2 regions of the Stenotrophomonas sp. a6 genome follow, and region 1 is predicted to be linked to the other one. Evidence: predicted binding sites of a transcription regulator. Region 1 holds the regulator's gene; the other holds the start of a gene.
What was found. The regulator FliA, encoded in region 1, starts transcription of late flagellar genes. The targets are predictions, from matches to a motif close to TAAAGTTTNNCNNNCNNNGGCCGATAA.

Region 1 (7,514 bases):
ATCGCATCCAGGCGCTTGGTGTCCACGCGCACGGTGTGCTCGGCCTCGGCCATCGGCTTGGCCGCCGGCTTGGCGGCGGGCGCCGGTACGGGCGCCGGGCGCGGTGCAGCGGCAGGTGCCGCCACGACGGTGGCAGCAGGCTTCGCGCCTGGCGCAGCGCCACCGTGCAGCTGGTCCAGCAGCGCTTCGAACTCGTCTTCGCTGATCAGGCCGTCGTCGGCCTTCCGGGCCGGCGCGACCGCGGTCGGTGCGTTGCCGCCATGCAGCTGGTCGAGCAGGGCCTCGAATTCGTCGTCGGTGATCAGGTCGCTGCCAGCTGCCGCAGGGGCGGCCGCAGCGACCGGCGCGGCAGTGCCACCGTTCATGTCGAACTGCGCGATCAGGTCCGGCGGCGCATAGCCTGGCTCGGTGCCGGAGGACACGGCGTCCAGCATCGACTGCAGGTAGTCCAGCGATTGCTGGGCGGCGTCGAAGTGGTGGGCCTGCAGCACCGCCTGCCCGGCACGCGCGATGCCCAGGGCCTCTTCAGCGGCGTGGCACAGTTCGACCATCGCGGTGACGCCAAGGAAGCCGGCACCGCCCTTGAGCGTGTGGTATCCACGGAACACCGCGTTGAGCTGCTCGGTGTCCTGCGGTGCCTGCTCCAGCGACACCAGCTGTTCGCCCAGGCGATCCAGGATTTCCTGTGCCTCGATGATGAAGTCGGCAGTGATGTCGTCGGATACCGCGCTCATGCTTACAGCCCCAGATCCGACAACAGGTCGTCGGCGTCGTTCTGCGAGACCGCGTGGCGGTCCAGTCCCTTCAGTGCCGGCCCGGCCAGTTCCGGGTCGGTGCGATGCTGTTCCGGCGGCAGGCCGAGTGCGCCGAAGCCCTCGTGCACGCGGCGGACGATGCCGACCACGCGACGGATGATCTGCCCGGTCAGGTCCTGGTAGCTCTGGGTCAGGGCGATCTCGGTCAGGTTGTGGCGGATGCGCTCGAGCTGCGCGTCCTGGCCCGGCTGCAGGCCTTCAGCACGCAGCTGTTCGGTCAGGCTGCGGCATTCCTCGGCCAGGTCCAGGGTGCGGTGCGTGGCCTGTTCGGTCATTGCCACCACGTGGTCCAGGCGTGCGCAGGCGTCGTCCAGCTCACCGGCCTCGCTGGGCACGGTCGGCAGCTCACCCAGTGCCTGCCCCAGCTCGCGGGCCAGCCGCGAGAGGCCGCTCATCATCGGCTGCGTACGCAGCGCGACCAGTCCGTCGATGCGCTGCCGCCAGGCGGCCTCGTCACCGGACTCGAGTGCGTCCAGGGCTTCCTGCAGGCGCAGGGCGAGGGCGCTCTTGTCGACCGTGGTATCCATCAGGCGCTGGCCGCCAGGCGTTCGAAGATCTTGCCGAGCTTCTCTTCCAGCGTCTGCGCAGTGAACGGCTTGATGATGTAGCCGTTCACGCCGTTCTGGGCGGCTTCGATGATCTGTTCGCGCTTGGCTTCGGCGGTGACCATCAGCACTGGCAGGGTCTTCAGCTTGGCATCGGCACGGATCGCCTTCAGCAGCTCGATGCCGGTCATCACCGGCATGTTCCAGTCGGTGACCACGAAATCGAACGGCTGGCTCTGCAGCAGCGACAGCGCGGCATGCCCGTCCTCGGCTTCGGCGGTATTGGTGAAGCCCAGATCGCCCAGCAGGTTCTTGACGATCCGACGCATGGTCGAGAAGTCATCGACGATCAGGATGCGCATGTTCTTGTTCAAAGCAGAGTTCCTTTGTTGTTCATTCCGGGCGGCCGGGGGCAGCCGCCTCGGGCATGTTCATTCTTCCAGGCCGGCGTCCGCCGCCTCGAAAATCTTGAGCCGGCCACGCAGGCGCAGCACCGCCTGGCCGTGGATCTGGCAGACCCGCGACTCGCTCACGCCGAGCACCGCGCCGATCTCCTTCAGGTTCAGTTCCTGCTCGTAGTAGAGCGAGAGCACCAGCTGTTCGCGCTCGGGCAGGTGGCCGATGGCCTTGCCCAGCTCGCGGCCGAACTCACCACGCTCCAGTACCTGCTGCGGGGTCGGGCCGCCCTGGGCGACGGTGTCCAGCTCGCCCTGGTCCTCGATGCGCGACTCCAGGCTCAGCACCTGGCCACGGGCGGCGTCTTCCATCAACCGCAGGTATTCGGGCAGCGGCATCTCCATCGCTGCGGCCACTTCGGTGGCGCTGGCGGCGCGGCCGCTGCTCTGTTCCAGGCGGCGGATGGTGGCGGCGGCATCGCGTGCACGGCGGTGCACCGAGCGCGGCACCCAGTCGCCACGGCGGATCTCGTCGATCATCGAACCGCGGATGCGGATCGAGGCATAGGTCTCGAACGAGGCGCCCTGGTCGGCGTCGTAGCTGCGCGACGCTTCGATCAGGCCCATCATGCCGGCCTGGATCAGGTCGTCCACTTCAACGCTGGCCGGCAACCGCGCGGCCAGGTGGTGGGCGATGCGCCGCACCAGGTCCGAATGCTGGGCGATGACCTCGTTGGCCGCCGAGCGCTGGACTTCCCTGTACTGGGCTGCGCCTTTCATGCGGCCACCCCGCGCTGCTTGAGGATGCGCTCGAGGAAGAACTCGACGCCGCCACGCGGTTCGGTCGGCGCCTGCCAGCGTGCGGTGCGACGCGCGATCTCGGTGATCGCCAGCGCGGCCGGGCTGGACGGGTAGGCCTTCACCACCGGCTGCTGGCGCTGCACCGACAGGCGCAGCCAGTCGTCCTGCGGCACGCAGCCCAGGTAGTTCAGCGAAACATCGGCGAGGAACTTCTCGCACACGCGGGTCAGCTTTTCGTACAGCACGCGGCCCTCGTTGGGGTCGCGCACCATGTTGGCCACTACCTGGATGCGGTCCACGCCGCGTTCGCGCGACAGCACCTTGATCAGCGCGTAGGCGTCGGTGATCGAGGCCGGCTCGTCACAGACCACCACCACGGTGTCCTGCGCGGCCTGGCAGAAGGTCAGCACGCCGTCGGTGATGCCTGCGGCGGTGTCCACCACCATGATGTCCAGTTCGCGTTCCAGCTCGGAGAACACGTTGACCAGGCCGACGTGCTCGGCCGGGGCCAGCTCGGCCATGTGCCGGCGGCCGGACGCGGCCGGCACCACCAGCACGCCGTTCGGGCCTTCGACGATGACGTCGTCCAGCGAGCAGCGGCCGGCGACCAGGTCGGCCAGCGTGAAGGTCGGGTTCAGCCCCAGGATCACGTCGATGTTGGCCAGGCCCAGGTCGGCGTCCAGCAGCAGCGTGCGCTTGCCCATCCCGGCCAGTGCCACCGCCAGGTTGGCGGACACATTCGTCTTGCCCACGCCGCCCTTGCCGCCAGTTACGGCAATGGTGCGCACAGGGCCGAGCGGCTCGCTGCGGGTGGCCGACAGCGGGAAGGTCTTGGTCAGCTTGGCGTACTCACGCGACGGCATGGTTCAACTCCGGGTTGCAGGGCATATCGGCCGCGCGGCGCAAATCTTCAAGGCGAAGTACGAGATTGGCCGCACTGGCCCGGTGCAGGTCCTCCGGAACATCCTGGCCATCGGTCACCCAGGTGATCGGCAGGGCGTGGTCCACGGCCACTGACAGGGCGTTGCCGAAGCGGCCGGTCTCGTCCAGCTTGCTCAACACCAGGCCCTGCAGGTTGGCGGCGCCGAAGCGGCGGACCACCTCGTCCATGTCGCCGAAGCTGGTGTTGGCCGGCAGCACCAGCAGGGTGCGTACCTGGCGGGCGGCGCGCAGCCACTGCAGCTGCGCGGCCAGCGCGCGGTCGCGCGGGCCCAGCCCGGCGGTGTCGATCAGCACCAGCTTGTAGTCCTTCAGGCGTTCCAGCAGCTGGTCCAGGTCGGTGCCGCTGTTGGCTTCGTGCACCGCGATGCCGAGCTGGCGGCCGTAGCCGTACAGCTGCTCGCGGGCGCCGATGCGGGTGGTGTCGGTGGTCACCAGGGCGACGTCACGCGGCGCGTGTTTCTCGGCGAAGCGCGAGGCCAGCTTGGCGATGGTGGTGGTCTTGCCGGCGCCAGTCGGGCCGACCAGGGCGATCACGCCGCCTTCTTCCAGCGGGTCGACCGGGGCGATCGGCAGCTTGCGCGAGATCAGCCCCAGCATCAGGCCTCGGCCACGATGGGCTTCGGTCTCCAGCGGGATCTGCATGGCCACGTCGCGGGCCAGCCCGGCGTCGAAACCGTACTCGTCCATCAGGTCCAGCGCGGTGGCGCGCACCGGGCTGCCACGCAGGCGCTCGTCGGTGAAGCGGTTCATCTCGCGCTCGATCACCTGGCGCATGCCGGCCACTTCCTGGCGCAGCTGGCGGATTTCGGCGTCGTCCTGGGCAACCACGGTCAGCGTCGGTGCCGGGGCCAGCATGGGGGCCGGGCTGGCTTCGCCGGCGGCTTCGAGCGCTGCCGTTTCGCTGGCGGCGATGTCAGGCTGGACATCGGCCATGGCAGCGCCCGGCAGCGGCGGCGGCTGCACGGCGGGGGGCACGCTTTCGTGATGCGTGTCGTGCGGCGGGTCGATCTGGAAGCGGGCGCGGTTGGCCGGCGCGGTGACGGCCGGGCCCGGTGCAACGATGGCCTCGGCGAACGGGGCGAAGATCTGTTCGGGCAGCGCCGGTTCGTTGACGGCGGCGCGCGCCAGGGTGGCTGCGAAGCCGGTGCTGCCGCGGGTCGGCACGATCTCGTCGGCGCTGTCCAAGGTGCGGCCGGTGGCACCCACGGCCGCACGGGCGAGGGCGGCCACGGCCGAGGTGGTGGCGGCCACCGGCTCCGGCGCCGGGGCAGCGCTGCGGCGGCGGGTGACCGCGGCGATCACCGCGTCAGCAGCGGTGCGCGGCTTGGGAGCCGGCGGCGGTGCGACATCACGGCGCGAGGCTTCCAGTGCACGCTGCACGGCGCTCTCGTCGTAGTTGGCCGCGGCGACGATCTCGACGCCTTCCTCGATCCGGCGGTTGGACAGGATCACGGCGTCAGGACCATGTTCCTTGCGCACCAGGTTCATGGCCGAGCGCATGTCGGCGGCGACGAATCGTTTGATTTTCATGCTGTGGTCACGGGACGAAGACGGCGGGGTGGCGGTCGGAGAACTCGGGTGGTCGGTGGTCTGCACGGTGCGGGTTCCCCTTGGTATCTGTCTGTTGCGTTGGTTCGAAGGTGGTGTCTGTTTTCTGGCGCATCGGTGGGCGGCGTCAGCTGATCGTTCCGACCAGCTTCAGGCGCTTGTCCTCCGGCACCTCGCTGTAGGCCAGGACCGACAACGACGGAACGCTGTGGCGGACCAGGCGCGCCAGCGCGGCGCGCACCGGGCCCGGTACCAGCACGACCGCCGGCTCGTTTCGCGCTTCCTGCTTGCTGACACATTCGGCCAGGCTCTGGTGCAGTCGCTCTGCGAGTCCGGGTTCCAGCGCGGCGCCGTTGCCCTGCGTGGACTCCTGCAAGACACGTTCCAATTGCGGGTTGAGGGTGAACACCGGCAGCTCCGCCGACATTCCGGCGATCTCCTGCACGATGAAGCGGCCCAGCGCGGTGCGCACGGCAGCGGTCAGCACCGCCGGGTCCTGGCTGCTGGGCGCGTGTTCGACCAGCGCTTCGGCGATCTTGCGCAGCTGTCGGATCGGGATGCGCTCGACCAGCAGGTTCTGCAGCACGCGCACCACTGCCGACAGCGGCAGCGCCTTCGGCGTCAGATCTTCGACGAGCTTGGGCGCGCTCTTGGCCAGGTTGGCCAGCAGGTGCTGCACTTCCTCGTGGCCGAGCAGTTCCGGCGCATGTTCGCGGATCAGGTGCGAGAGGTGGGTGGCCACCACGGTGGCCGGGTCGACCACGGTGTAGCCCAGCGTTTCAGCCTGGGCACGCTGGTGCGGCTGGATCCAGGTGGCATCCAGGCCGAACGCGGGATCCTTGCCGGCAATGCCCTCCAGGGTGCCCAGCGCGCTGCCCGGGTCCAGCGCCAGTTCGCGGTCCGGGTGGATCTCGGCGGTGGCCACTGGCACGCCATGCACCAGCACGCGGTAGCCGTTGGCCGGCAGTTCCAGGTTGTCGCGGATGTGCACCGAGGGAATCAGGAAGCCGACGTCCTGGGTCAGCTTGCGGCGCACGCCCTTGATGCGCGCCATCAGTTCGCCGCCCTGGTTGCTGTCCACCAGCGGGATCAGCCGGTAGCCGACCTCAAGGCCCAGCGGATCGACCGGGCGCAGCTCGTCCCAGCTCAGTTCGGCGGTCGGCGCAGGTGCCGCCGGGCGGCCGAGTGCGTTGAGTGCGGCCGCGTCATTGCCGGCGGCTGCCGGGTCGGTGGCTGCGGCCTTGCCCTTGCGGTAGACCTTCCAGGCGATGAAGCCGAGGATAGCGGCCAGCGTCAGGAAAGCGACGTTGGGCATGCCCGGCACCAGGCCGACCACGCCGATGATGCCGGCGGTGATCGCCAGCGCGCGGTACTGGCCGAACACCTGGCCGGTCATCGCCTGGGCCATGTCCTGCGAGCGCGAGGCGCGGGTCACCAGCATCGCCACCGCGCTGGAGACCAGCAGGGCCGGCAGCTGCGCCACCAGGCCGTCACCGATGGACAGCAGGGTGTAGGTGGCAGCGGCTTCGCCGAACGGCATGCCATGCTGCAACACGCCCACGGCCAGGCCGCCGAGCATGTTGATGAACAGGATCAGGATGCCGGCGATGGCGTCACCGCGGATGAACTTGCTGGCGCCGTCCATCGCGCCGTAGAAGTCGGCTTCCTCGCGCACTTCCTCGCGGCGCAGCTTGGCTTCTTCACGCGTCAGCAAACCGGCGTTGAGGTCGGCGTCGATCGCCATCTGCTTGCCGGGCATCGCGTCGAGGATGAAGCGCGCGGTCACTTCCGAAACGCGGCCGGCGCCCTTGGTGATGACCACGAAGTTGATGATGGTCAGGATCGCGAACACCACGATGCCGACCGCATAGTTGCCGCCGATCACGAATTCGCCGAAGGCGGCGATGACCTTGCCGGCGGCGTCGTGGCCGTTCTGGCCGTTGAGCAGGATCACGCGGGTGGAGGCCACGTTCAGCGCCAGCCGCAGCATGGTGGTGATCAGCAGCACGATCGGGAAGATGGTGAAGTCCAGCGGGCGCTTCACGTAGACCACCGCCAGCAGCACCATCAGCGAGATGGCGATGTTGAAGGTGAACAGCGCATCGAGCACCGGCGCGGCCAGCGGCACCACGACCATGGCCAGCAGGGCCAGCACGATCAGCGGCGCGCCAAGGCCCTGGCGGATCATTTCCAGGGCACGGCGGGTGTTGAAGCCGGCGGAGGGCTGGGCGCTCACGGGCGGCCCCCCTTGCCGAATTCATCCACCTGGATGTGCGGGGCGTCCGGCATCGGGCCAGTGCGCCAGGCGCGCAGCTGGTAGACGTAGGACAGGACCTGGGCGACGGCCGAATACAGTCTCACGGGGATTTCCTTTCCGAGTTGGCCTTCCCGATACAAGGCGCGTGCCAAAGGCGGGGCGGAGACGATCGCGACCTTGTTGCCGTCGGCGACCTCACGGATGCGCAGGG
Region 2 (7,514 bases), 1.2 Mb from region 1:
CTGAGCGGCCGGCACGACCGGGCGGGGCGGCTGACCGGCCGGTAAAGCCGCCCGTCGGAAAGGTGGCACCCGACCCCGGAAACCCGGATAATGCACAAAAGCCGGACGGGCCTCCCCGTTCGGCTTTTTCCGTGTCTGGGCCTTCCATCGCCGGCCGCTCCCCGTTTGGAGCCGCCTTGCAGGTGCTGGCCAGCCCCCGCCACGGTTTACCCGTCCGCGGCCCCGATGGCCGCAACAAATCGAGGAGCCCGTCATGGGTCAGTCTGTCGTAGTGTTGGGTGCCCAGTGGGGCGATGAAGGCAAGGGCAAGATCGTCGATCTGCTCACTGAGGAAATCGGCGCCGTCGTGCGCTTCCAGGGCGGCCACAATGCCGGCCACACCCTGGTCATCAACGGTAAGAAGACCGTCCTGCACCTGATCCCGTCGGGCATCCTGCGTGACGATGCGCTGTGCCTGATCGGCAACGGCGTGGTGATCTCGCCGGCCGCGCTGCAGAAGGAAATCGCCGAGCTGGAAGCCTCCGGCGTGGAAGTGCGTTCGCGCCTGAAGATCTCCCCGGCCGCGCCGCTGATCATGCCGTACCACATCGCCCTGGACCAGGCGCGCGAGCGCGCTGCCGGTGGCAAGGCGATCGGCACCACCGGCCGTGGCATCGGCCCGGCCTACGAAGACAAGGTGGCGCGCCGCGGCATCCGCATCGCCGACCTGCATTACCCGAAGCAGCTGGAAGAGCTGCTGCGCACCGCGCTGGATTACCACAACTTCGTGCTGACCAAATATCTGAACACCGATGCGGTCGATTTCCAGAAGACCTTCGACGAAGCGCTGGCCTTCGGCGAATACGTGCAGCCGATGAAGTCCGACGTGGCCGGCATCCTGCACGACCTGCGCAAGCAGGGTAAGCGCGTGCTGTTCGAAGGCGCGCAGGGCGCGCTGCTGGACATCGACCACGGCACCTACCCGTACGTCACCAGCTCCAACACCACCGTCGGTGGCGCGCTGGCCGGTTCCGGCGTCGGCGCCGATTCGATCGACTACGTGCTGGGCATCGCCAAGGCCTACGCGACCCGCGTCGGCGGCGGCCCGTTCCCGACCGAGCTGGATGACGAAGTCGGCCAGGGCATCCGTGACCGCGGCGCCGAGTACGGTGCGTCGACCGGCCGTCCGCGTCGTTGCGGCTGGATGGACATCGTCGCGCTGAAGCGTGCCGTGGCCATCAACGGCATCAGCGGCCTGTGCATCACCAAGCTGGACGTGCTGGACGGCATGGAAAAGCTGAAGGTCTGCATCGCCTACGAATACAACGGCAAGCGCACCGAGTACGCGCCGCTGGACGCGCAGGGCTGGGAAGAGTGCACGCCGGTGTACCTGGAGTTCCCGGGCTGGAGCGAGAACACCCACGGCATCACCAATTGGGACGACCTGCCGCCGGCTGCGCGCGCCTACCTGCGTTCGCTGGAAGAGCTGGCCGGCTGCCCGATCAGCATCGTCTCCACCGGTCCGGACCGCGACCACACCATGGTCCTGCAGGATCCGTTTGCCTGAGATAACGCCGGGCGCTGCCCGGCGTAGGTGACAGGAAAAGCCCCGCGCAAGCGGGGCTTTTTCGTTACTGTGTCGCCAGGGCCAGCGGGGAAGCAAAGCGATGACCAGGACGTCAGCGTGAAGGGCGAAACGGTCGTGCGGATCACCCTGTGGGTGTTGTGGAGCCTGTGGGGCATCGCCTGCCTGGTACTGGTGCTGGGCGCGGCCGCCAATACCCTGGCTTCGCGCACGCAGACGGTGCCGTTGGTGCTGAGCCCTGGCGCAACCGCCCAGATCACCGTCTACCGCCTCATCGATGATCAACTGCGGCTGCGCCTGCGCTATGCCGCGGACGGTACGGAGGCTGACCCCGAGGTGCTGCTGCGCATCGAAACTCCGACCGATCATGGAGACTTCCGCGCAGGGGAGCGTTCGGGAGTGGCCGGGCAGGGTATCAATCGTGGGCTGGCTTCGGTTGAGTCCAGCGGCCTCATGGCGCCCTACTTCGGCTATGGCCGTGGCGACGCATTGCCACGCGGCCGCTCATGGGTGCGGGTAACCGTGCTGGAGGTGGACCCGGCGCTGGCCGATCGCGCGGCCACCGTCGAGCTGCAGCCGCCACTGGACCTGTTGAAGCTGACTCACCTGGATTATGTCTGGTTGTGGCCGTTCTTCTTCTGGAAAGTGGCGGCACTGCTCCTGTTGATTCCAGGGGCTGCCTTGGCGGTGTTCACGTTCACCTTGCGGCGCTGGCAGCACCGGGCTTCGAAGCAGGCGGATTCAGCAGTGGGTACGGATTGATCGATTCGCCCTTCCACCACTGTTTCTCCGGTCCCAGCACGTGCACCTCGAAATGCAGGTGCGGGGCCTCAGCGCTGGCGTTGCCGGTACTGCCCACGTAACCGATCACCTCCCCGCGCCTGATCACCTGCTTTTCGGTCAGGCCATCGGCATAGCGCTGCAGGTGCGCGTAGTAGTAGCACCAGCGTCCGCTGGGCTCGAACTGGTAGACCGTCAGGCCACCGCGCTCGCTGTCGAACAGTTTTTCCACCGTGCCATCGGCCACTGCCAGCACCGGCGTACCGGCATCGGCCATGATGTCGATGGCATCGTGCACGCGGCCTTCGCTGCGCGCATCGGTGAACGTGTCGCGCAGCTGGGAGGCCAGGACGCCCTGTACCGGCAGCAGCAGACCCGACGGCGCATCCGCAGTCCGCGCGGCTGACGGTGCGGCGGGGGCAGGGGCCGTGTCGAGCGGCGCTACCGATCCCTTGGCCGGCGCCACAGCGGCTGCCGGTTGTGCTTCCGGCAGCGAGGCGGCTACCGGCTCGCCTGCATCGCGGCGCAGCCACCAGCCGGCCCCCAGTCCCAGCAGAACACCCAGCACGATCAGCTGAGAAAGGCGCATCGGCTCACTCCTGCATCACCACGGGGACGGAGGTATCCACCGCATCGGCCACGCGCAGCGCATCCCAGTTGGTCATGCGCACGCAACCATGTGACTCGGTCTTGCCGACATGGCCGGGCTCGGGCGTGCCATGCAGGCCGTAGTGTGGCTTGGACAGGTCGATCCAGACCCGGCCGACCGGATTGTTCGGGCCCGGCGGCAGTGTCGCCTTCTTTTCGCCCTTGCGCGCATCCCAGAACAGCTTGGGGTTGTAGTGGAACGGCGGGTCGCGATACACGCCCAGGATCTTCCATTCGCCAATCGGCAGCGGATCATGCTGGCTGCCGGAGGAAACCGGCACCTGAGCGATCACCTTGCCCTGCGCATCCAGCAGCTGCAGGCTGGAATCGGACTTGTCGACGACCACCTTGGCCGCCTTCGGTAGCGGCGATGGTGCGACATTGGGCACCTGGATGCGGTTGCCCGCCTTGCTCAGATCCACGCCCGGATTGAGCAGCTTCAACAGCTCAGGGGATGCGTGGAAGCGTTCGCCCAGCGACTCTTCGACGTTGTTGAAGCCCAGCGATTTCAGTTTGGCCTGTGCGGCGGGGCCCTTCGGCATCGCCTGGAACGGCCCGGCGACATCCTCGCTGGTCAGCGTGTAGCTGGCCAGGGGGGTGACCCTATCAGCCTGCAGGGCCTGCCAGGTCGCGTCGTCCAGTTCACCGGTGACGGTCAGGCCGTGCGCCGCCTGGAAACCCGACACCGCGCGCCGCTGGTTGCTGCCCACTTCACCGTCGATCTGGCCGGGCGAGAAATTCGCGCGATCCAGCAGCACCTGGGCATGCAGGGCGGAACGTGCTGCGGTGTCCGGTCCGGCCTTCTCGGCAATGGGGGCGGGCAGTCCAGGCGGCGGTGCCTGCGCGAACGCCGGCGATGCCAGCAGCGAGAGAGCGAGCAGGGTGGATCGGTACACGGGTAATGGCATTGGGAACTCCAGCAGATGACGCCACCACCTTGCCTGCAGGCCGCGCCGAGCCGCCGTGAAAGAGATCTGACGTCTGCATGAGCAGTCGGGTCGTTGCGCCACCGTCCCCGCGCGGGTGCCGCCGGCCAAGGGCTCACCAAGGTGAATGGTGCCCCACGCCATTGGCGGTTGGCGATCAAGATTGCCTGGCGGGCCGCCGATAACGCCACATCCCCCCGTTTTGGATGTACCGATGAACTACTTGAGGAATGTCAGGGTTGCCTGGCGTCTTGGGCTGGGCTTTGGCCTGTTGCTGCTGTTGGTTGCGGCCGTGGTGGCCACCGGCGCCACCGCCAGTGTCGTGCAGAAGCGCGCGATGCAGCAGGTGGTCGATGTCAGCGTGGCCAAGGTGCGCCTGCTCTCGCAGATGCTCGATGCCAACAACCAGATGATGGTCGTTCGCCGCGAGATGCTGATCCGCCAGGGCGATGACCGTGGCCATGATGAGCAGCGCATCGCCGATCTGGTCAAGCGCTATGAGGCCAGTTGGACGGCCTACCAGGCGCTGCCCAGCGACGCCGAGGGCAAGGCCATTGCCGAAACCATCGCCGCCAAGCGTGCCATCGCGCGTCCGCTCAACAAGCAGACCAGCGAACTGATGGAGCAGGGCGACTACCCGGGCGCCGTGGCGCTGACCCTGGGCCCGGTGCAGGAAGCCGCCAACGGCTGGAACAAGGCGCTGTCCGATGGCGTGGACTTCGAGGAGAAGGAAAGCCGTGAGGCGGCCGCCGAGGCAATCCGCCTGGGCGAGCGCAGCCTGCTGCAGTTGCTGGTGCTGGGCGGCGTTGCACTGCTGGTCGGCATCGCCGCCTCGGTGATGATCGGGCGCAGCCTGACCGGCCCGCTGGCCCGCGCGGTGAACCTGGCCGAGCGCCTGTCCAAGGGCCAGCTGGACCAGGAGTTCCGCCTTGGCGGCCGCGATGAACTGACCCAGCTGGGTGAAGCCATGGCCAGCGTGCGGCAGAGCGTGCAGGCGGCGATCGGCGCACAGCTGCAGATGGCCGAACAGCACGAGGCGGGTGCGATCCGCTACCGCATGGACGCCAGCGCCTTCCCCGGCGATTTCGGCCGCATGGTGCAGGCCACCAACAGCCTGGTCGAATCGCACGTGCAGGTGGAACTGCTGATGGCTGAAGTGATGCAGCGTTACGCCATCGGTGACCTCAGCCGCGACCTGCCGGACTACCCGGGCGAGAAGGGCACGCTGACCCGCACTCTGGCGGCAGTGAAGCAGAGCCTGATGGCGATCAACGCGCAGATCGATGCACTGGCCCGGGCCGCGCGCGCCGGTGATTTCAGCATGCGTGGCGATGCCGCTGCGTTCCAGTTCCAGTTCAAGGCGATGGTCGAGCACCTCAACGGCATGATGGCCAGTTCGCAGGCCAGCATCGCTGATGTCTCCGATGTGCTGCGTGCGATCTCGCACGGCGACCTGACTGCACGCATGGACGGCGAGTACGACGGTGTATTCGCCCGCATGCGTGACGACGCCAACACCACCACCGCGCAGCTGACCGGCATCGTGCGTGGCATCCAGGTGGCCGCCGACAGCATCAACAACGCGGCGCAGGAACTGGCCGCCGGCAACAACGACCTGTCGCGCCGCACCGAGCAGCAGGCCGCCAACCTGGAAGAAGCCGCCGCATCGATGGAGGAACTGACCTCGACTGTGCGCCAGAATGCCGAGCTCGCTCGTCAGGCCGACAGTGAAGCGCACGCCGCCGGTGCCGCCGTACGCGAAACCGAGCAGGCGATGGCGCAGATGGCGTCGGTGATGGGTGAGATCGATCAGTCCTCGGCACGCATCTCGGAAATCTCCACCGTGATCGACGGCATCGCGTTCCAGACCAACATCCTGGCGCTGAACGCTGCGGTTGAAGCCGCGCGTGCAGGTGAGCAGGGCCGTGGTTTTGCCGTGGTCGCCAGCGAGGTACGCACGCTCGCACAGCGTGCCGGTGTCGCCGCCAAGGAGATCAAGGAACTGATCGAAGACGCCGCTGCCAAGGTGAAGAGCGGCCTGGCGGTGACCGTTGAATCGGAAGCCGCGATCGCCCGCGTGGCCCAGGCCAGCTCGCGCACCACGCAGCTGATGAGCGACATCGCAGCGGCCAGCAAGGAACAGGCCGCCGGTATCGAGCAGGTCAACCAGGTGGTGGTGCAGATGGACCAGGTGACCCAGCAGAACGCTGCGCTGGTGGAAGAAGCCACTGCCGCCAGCCGCGCGCTGGAAGAACAGGCGCATGCGCTGACCACGTCGGTGGCGGTGTTCAAGGTGGAGCAGGGCGCGCGCATGCCCATCGTGCCTGCGCAGGCGGCGTAAGCAACCTGCGACTGGATGTTGGATGACGCCCTGCATGCGATGCCCCGCATGCAGGGCACCGCATGCACGCAACCGGTCGGTGCCGCTGGCTAGCGGCCGCGCGCGGCGCGTTCGATCAGCCAGCCGGCTGCGTACAGCAACAGCAGTGTTGGCGGAACCAGTACTGCATACGCGGTCGACCAGGGTTTGCCGTACAGCAGGCTGCCTGCGCCGATGGCATCGAGTGCAGCAGACTGCAGGGTGATGGGGAGCGACATCAGGATATAGGCCCCCTTCGGGTCCGCATCCGACTGCGCGCCGTGAACCAGCCATGCGGTCAACAGCAGGTAGACCACGCAAAGCGCAAGACCGGTCCAGCTCAGTAATCGCCGCATCTTCATCCGCACGCCTCCGTTCAACGGACGTCGAAGTGAGCCTGCAGAGGCAGGCTCACATTCCGCAGCAGATCCCTGACCACCACCTGCGCAGTCCACGTGCCTTTCGGATCACTGGCCTCGGCCACGAACTTCAGGTGCAGGTTGGTCATGTACAACAGGGTTGGCGGGCCGGGCAGGGCAGCGGTGAAACAGGGAACATCGCGTTCGTCGATGCTGGTAGTGCCGTCCGGGCGCAGCATGCGCAGATCGCAGTGCACCTTGGGTACGCGGTTCTCATCCAGTTGCGGGTTGGACAGGAATGTCAGCAGGAACAATTCACCGCCCGGGTGGACTTCGTCGGCCTGGGTAAAACCGGGAGTGGTCTCTGGCGGGGTCTCCCACTTGGCCTGCCAGTCGGCATCGGAGGTGACCAGCAGCGATGCCGCAAAGCCACCGCTGGATTTCATGGCATCGGTCTCCGGCATCGCCTTGCCTGCCCCGTTTATCCAGCCATCGTTGGCGGAACTGTTCAGTGGCAGCATCATGGCCATCATGGCCAGCGCGTAGGTCCATCGCATCAGAGGCTCTCCTTGGCAGCCGCGTCCCGCGGCAGAGCGGGGAGTATCGCTCAACCTTGACCGGCAAAGCAGCAGGAGAGCCGGAGCGGAGGTTCCGCTGCCTGCTGATGTGGGCGATGCTTGCCAGCAAAGGAGGTGACATGGGAATCGGGAGCGAGGAAAAGCCGGGCTGTGATTCAGCATCACCCACGCCGCAGCACGTGCTGATGCTGCCCGGGCTGGATGGCTCCGGCAGGCTGTCGATCCCGTTTCTGTCAGCACTCCAGGCTCATGGGCTGACGACGCAGACGATTACGCTGCCTGCGCAGGGAGGGCAGGATC

Region 2: Q9Q79_RS15235 (methyl-accepting chemotaxis protein) is a predicted target of FliA. The motif match lies at 4,077-4,103, and genes of this name have one in related genera.

Annotation. Positions count from the first base shown of each region.
Region 1 is NZ_CP133161.1:2,108,365-2,115,878, forward strand. It holds gene Q9Q79_RS09770 (chemotaxis protein CheA) at 1-734, opposite strand, end outside; gene Q9Q79_RS09775 (protein phosphatase CheZ) at 737-1,342, opposite strand; gene cheY (chemotaxis response regulator CheY) at 1,342-1,734, opposite strand; gene Q9Q79_RS09785 (RNA polymerase sigma factor FliA) at 1,792-2,535, opposite strand; gene Q9Q79_RS09790 (P-loop NTPase) at 2,532-3,419, opposite strand; gene flhF (flagellar biosynthesis protein FlhF) at 3,406-5,028, opposite strand; gene flhA (flagellar biosynthesis protein FlhA) at 5,174-7,234, opposite strand; gene flhB (flagellar biosynthesis protein FlhB) at 7,279-7,514, opposite strand, start outside.
Region 2 is NZ_CP133161.1:3,291,083-3,298,596, reverse strand. It holds gene Q9Q79_RS15255 (adenylosuccinate synthase) at 254-1,546, shown strand; gene Q9Q79_RS15250 (hypothetical protein) at 1,664-2,326, shown strand; gene Q9Q79_RS15245 (M23 family metallopeptidase) at 2,262-2,933, opposite strand; gene Q9Q79_RS15240 (L,D-transpeptidase family protein) at 2,938-3,900, opposite strand; gene Q9Q79_RS15235 (methyl-accepting chemotaxis protein) at 4,133-6,259, shown strand; gene Q9Q79_RS15230 (hypothetical protein) at 6,349-6,639, opposite strand; gene Q9Q79_RS15225 (hypothetical protein) at 6,654-7,193, opposite strand; gene Q9Q79_RS15220 (alpha/beta hydrolase) at 7,334-7,514, shown strand, end outside.